2 regions of the Streptomyces flavovariabilis genome follow, and region 1 is predicted to be linked to the other one. Evidence: riboswitches for the same ligand, from Rfam matches in the RefSeq annotation. Region 1 holds a riboswitch; the other holds the start of a gene.

Evidence for each region. A riboswitch is a leader RNA that binds a small molecule or an ion and turns the genes downstream of it on or off. The one in region 1 is predicted to bind S-adenosylmethionine.
Region 2: another riboswitch for S-adenosylmethionine. It lies ahead of IO24_RS0104005 (aminotransferase class V-fold PLP-dependent enzyme); the one in region 1 lies ahead of thrC (threonine synthase).

What each region holds. Positions count from the first base shown of each region.
Region 1 covers NZ_JNXD01000007.1:59,192-61,384, forward strand. Annotated here, with positions in the region: gene IO24_RS0114820 (glucosyl-3-phosphoglycerate synthase) at 1-934, opposite strand, end outside; SAM riboswitch class I at 1,090-1,245, shown strand; gene thrC (threonine synthase) at 1,261-2,193, shown strand, end outside.
Region 2 covers NZ_JNXD01000001.1:899,914-902,106, forward strand. Annotated here, with positions in the region: gene trpD (anthranilate phosphoribosyltransferase) at 1-641, shown strand, start outside; SAM riboswitch class IV at 715-831, shown strand; gene IO24_RS0104005 (aminotransferase class V-fold PLP-dependent enzyme) at 964-2,193, shown strand, end outside.

The sequences.
Region 1 (2,193 bases):
TCCGCGCCTGGTACTCGGCGATCTCCACCATCGGCGGACGCTCCTCGGTGTCCACGCGGTACGTCCGCGGCTCGAAGCCGTCCTCGCCCCGCTCGAACTGCGTCAGGGACGGCCGGATCAGATGCCCGCGGGCCAGCCGCAGCTGAGCCGTGCGGTAGATCGCGGCGGCCATCCGGCCCAGCGCCTGCCCGTCCTGGTGCCGGTGCTTGCGCACTCCGACGTCCACCTGGGCGAGGGCGTCCAGGCCTGCCAGGTGCAGGGCGTCGACCAGCATGCCCAGCTCCACGCCGTACCCGACGGGAAACGGCAGCCGCTCCAGCAGCGAGCGGCGGGCCGCGTACTCGCCGCCGAGCGGCTGCACGAAGCCGGCCAGCTGCGGCCAGTGCATGTTGAGCAGCGGGCGCGCCATCAGTTCGGTGACCCGGCCGCCCTGCCCGGCAGCGCCACCGAGGGGACGGTCGTACATGGCTTTCACCAGGTCGACGTCCGGTTCGGTGAGCAGCGGGCCGACGATCCCGGAGACGAAGTCGGACGAGAAGTCCCTGAGGTCCGCGTCGACGAAGCAGACGATGTCCCCCCGGGTGGCGAGCAGCGAGCGCCACAGCACCTCGCCCTTGCCGGGCGCGGCGGGCAGGCGCGGGAGTATCCCGTCCCGGTGCACCACCCGCGCGCCCGCGGCGGCGGCCACCTCGGACGTGCGGTCGGTGGACCCGGAGTCGACGACGACCAGTTCGTCGACGAGCGGGACCTGCCGCATCAGGTCGTGGCGGATGACGGCGACGATGTCACCGACCGTCGCCTCCTCGTTGAGCGCGGGCAGCACGACGCTGACCGTCCGGCCCGTGCGCTGCTTGGCGGCCAGGACCTGGTGGAGGGGGCGATCGGTCGCAGACCAGGAACGGGTGCTCAGCCAGCGCTCGACTTCTTCCAGCACCGTGGCGGCTCCTCTGCGTACTCCAGGCGGGAGGGACTGTGATCCATCTCGCGGTTCGGACGACTATCTCAACTGTCCTGGTCGTCGGTTACAGTCTTGAACAACGCGGATGACCATCGCATGTCCGGGGTCACCCGCCGCCTACAACCACATACAGCTCATCCAGAGGGGCAGAGGGAAACGGCCCGATGAAGCCCCGGCAACCCTCCAGTCGGTACTCGTAGGTCACTGGCGACCACTTCGCGAGGCTCCCGGCTAGGGAAGGTGCCAAATCCGTCTCGCGGCGAAATGCGTCGTGAGGAAGATGAGGAAGGGCCTCGCCTCACATGGCTGTGCAGACTGTTGCAAGCACCACTGACTCCACCGTAGACCTCGGTCCCGCCGCGGCGCTGAGCTGCCGCGAGTGCGGTCACCGCGTCCCCCTCGGCCCGGTCTTCGCGTGCGAGGAGTGTTTCGGTCCGCTGGAGATCGCCTACGACTTCTCGTCCTACGACGCCGAGGAGCTCCGCAAGCGCATCGAAGCGGGCCCGGCGAACATCTGGCGGTACGCCCCGCTCCTGCCGGTCCCGGCCGACGTGGCGGACAAGCCGAACATCAACCCGGGCTGGACCAAGCTCGTCAGGGCCGACAACCTCGCGCGTGAGCTGGGTGTCGACGCCGGCAAGCTGTTCGTCAAGGACGACTCCGGCAACCCGACGCACTCCTTCAAGGACCGTGTCGTCGCCCAGGCCATCGAGGCCGCCCGCGCCTTCGGCTTCACCACGCTCTCCTGCTCCTCCACCGGCAACCTCGCCGGTGCGGTGGGTGCCGCCGCGGCCCGCGCCGGCTTCCGCTCCTGCGTGTTCATCCCGCACGACCTGGAGCAGGGCAAGGTCGTCATGGCCGCGGTCTACGGCGGCGAGCTCGTCGGCATCGAGGGCAACTACGACGACGTGAACCGCTTCTGCTCCGAGCTGATCGGCGACCCGGCCGGCGAGGGCTGGGGCTTCGTCAACGTCAACCTCCGGCCGTACTACGCGGAGGGTTCCAAGACGCTCGCGTACGAGATCTGCGAGCAGCTCGGCTGGCAGCTGCCGGACCAGCTCGTGGTGCCGATCGCCTCCGGCTCGCAGCTCACGAAGATCGACAAGGGTCTGCAGGAGCTGATCAAGCTCGGTCTGGTCGAGGACAAGCCGTACAAGATCTTCGGCGCGCAGGCCGAGGGCTGCTCGCCGGTGTCGACGGCGTACAAGGCCGGACACGACGTGGTGCGGCCGCAG
Region 2 (2,193 bases), on a different contig from region 1:
GGGTCAACCTGGAACTGCCGCTGCGCCGGGTCCCGGAGGTCGCCGAGGAGGCCGGGATCACCTTCTGCTTCGCGGTGAAGTTCCACCCGGCGCTGCGGCACGCGGGTGCGGCCCGCGGCCAGCTGGGCATCCGCACGGTGTTCAACGCCCTCGGCCCGCTCACCAACCCGGCCCGGGTCCGTGCCCAGGCCGTCGGGGTGGCCGACCCGCGCATGGCGCCGATCGTCGCGGGCGTCTTCGCCGAGCGCGGCAACTCGTCCCTGGTCTTCCGGGGCGACGACGGCCTGGACGAGCTGACCACGACGGCCACGTCCCGGGTGTGGATCGTCCGGGGCGGCGAGGTGACCGAGGAGACCTTCGACCCGCGTGACGTGGGCCTCGACCTGGTTCCCGTGGAGGCGCTGCGCGGTGCGGACGCCTCCTACAACGCCGAGGTGGCCCGCCGACTGCTGGAGGGTGAGACCGGTCCGGTCCGCGAGGCGGTCCTGCTGAACTCGGCGGCGGCGCTGGTCGCTCTGGAGCCGACGTCGGCACCGCTGGCCGACCAGATCCGTGCCGGGATGGCGAAGGCGGCGGAGTCGATCGACTCGGGGGCGGCGAAGCGGACGCTGGAACGCTGGGTGGCGGCCAGCAACGCGTAACCGAGGTGAGCGTGGTCCCGCGATGCGGACTCGACTTGCGGGACCGCGCTCACGTCACGTACTTTCCTGACCAGGTCATGAGTGACAGTCAAAAGGCCCCGGCCGACTGTCCGGCAACCCTCCGTCCGTGGCGGGGTGCCCCGGGTGACGACCAGGCCGCAGGCAGCGAGGTCTGTGGCAAGCGCGTGACGAGGAGTCTCTCGTGAACCAGCGAATGCGATAGGGCCGCAGAGCCCCGCCTCCGCATCCCCCTTCTCTTCACCCCCGCTTGTAGCCGTCGTGCTCGCGGGCGGATTCCACCTGCCTTCACGGGAGTTCACCCATGTCCGTTTCCGCCGTCGCCACCGCCCCGTCCGTTTGTGCCCCGCTGCCCGTTCTGGGGCGGGACGTCACCGTCCCCCTCGTGACCGGCGGCGAGGTCACCTACGCCGCGCTCGACTACGCCGCCAGTGCCCCGGCGCTCCAGCGGGTCTGGGACGACGTCGCCGCCTACGCGCCGTACTACGGCAGCGTGCACCGCGGTGCCGGGTACCTCTCCCAGCTGTCGACCGACCTGTTCGAGAACGCCCGCCGGACCGTCGCCGAGTTCCTCGACTGCCGCGAAGGCGACCAGGTCGTGTTCACCCGGTCGACCACCGACTCCCTCAACCTCCTCGCCGCAGCGCTCCCCGCCGACTGCCAGGTGTTCGTCTTCGAGACCGAGCACCACGCCTCCCTGCTGCCGTGGCGCAACGCCCGCGTCACCTTCCTCGACGCCCCGCGCAGCCCCCGCGAGGCCGTCGAGACTCTGGAGCGCGCCCTCGCCGGCCGCACTGTGCCGATCGAGGGGGGCCACGGGCCGGCCCTGGTCTGCGTCACCGGTGCCTCGAACGTCACCGGCGAGCTGTGGCCCGTACGGGAACTCGCGGCGGCCGCGCACGCCCACGGCGCGCGGATTGTGCTGGACGCCGCCCAGCTGGCCCCGCACCACCCGGTGTCCCTCGCCGGCCTCGACGTCGACTGGGTCGCCTTCTCCGGGCACAAGCTGTACGCGCCCTTCGGTACGGGCGTCCTGGCCGGGCGGTCCGACTGGCTGCGCGCGGCCGAGCCGTATCTCGCGGGCGGCGGCGCCAGCCGCAAGGTCAGCCGGCGCCAGGACGGGGGAGTGGACGTGGAGTGGCACGACAGCGCCGCCCGCCACGAGGCCGGTTCGCCCAACGTCATCGGCGCCTACGCCGTCGCCTCGGCCTGCAAGGCGCTGACCGAGGCCGGCTTCGACACCCTCGTCGCCCGTGAGCAGGACCTGGTCCGCGCGGTGCGGGAGGGGCTCGCCGACGTTCCCCAGGTGCGGTTCCTGTCCCTCTTCGGGGACGACGCGCCGCGCGTCGGCGTGCTCTCCTTCGTCGTCGACGGCTGGAACAGCTCGCACTTCGCCGCCGCCCTGTCCGCCGAGTACGGCATCGGCGTACGGGACGGGCTGTTCTGCGCCCACCCGCTGGTGCGCACGTTGCTCGGCAGCGACCCGCAGTCGCAGGGGGAGTGCGGGTCGCCCGAGGCCGCGCCGGGGGAGAAG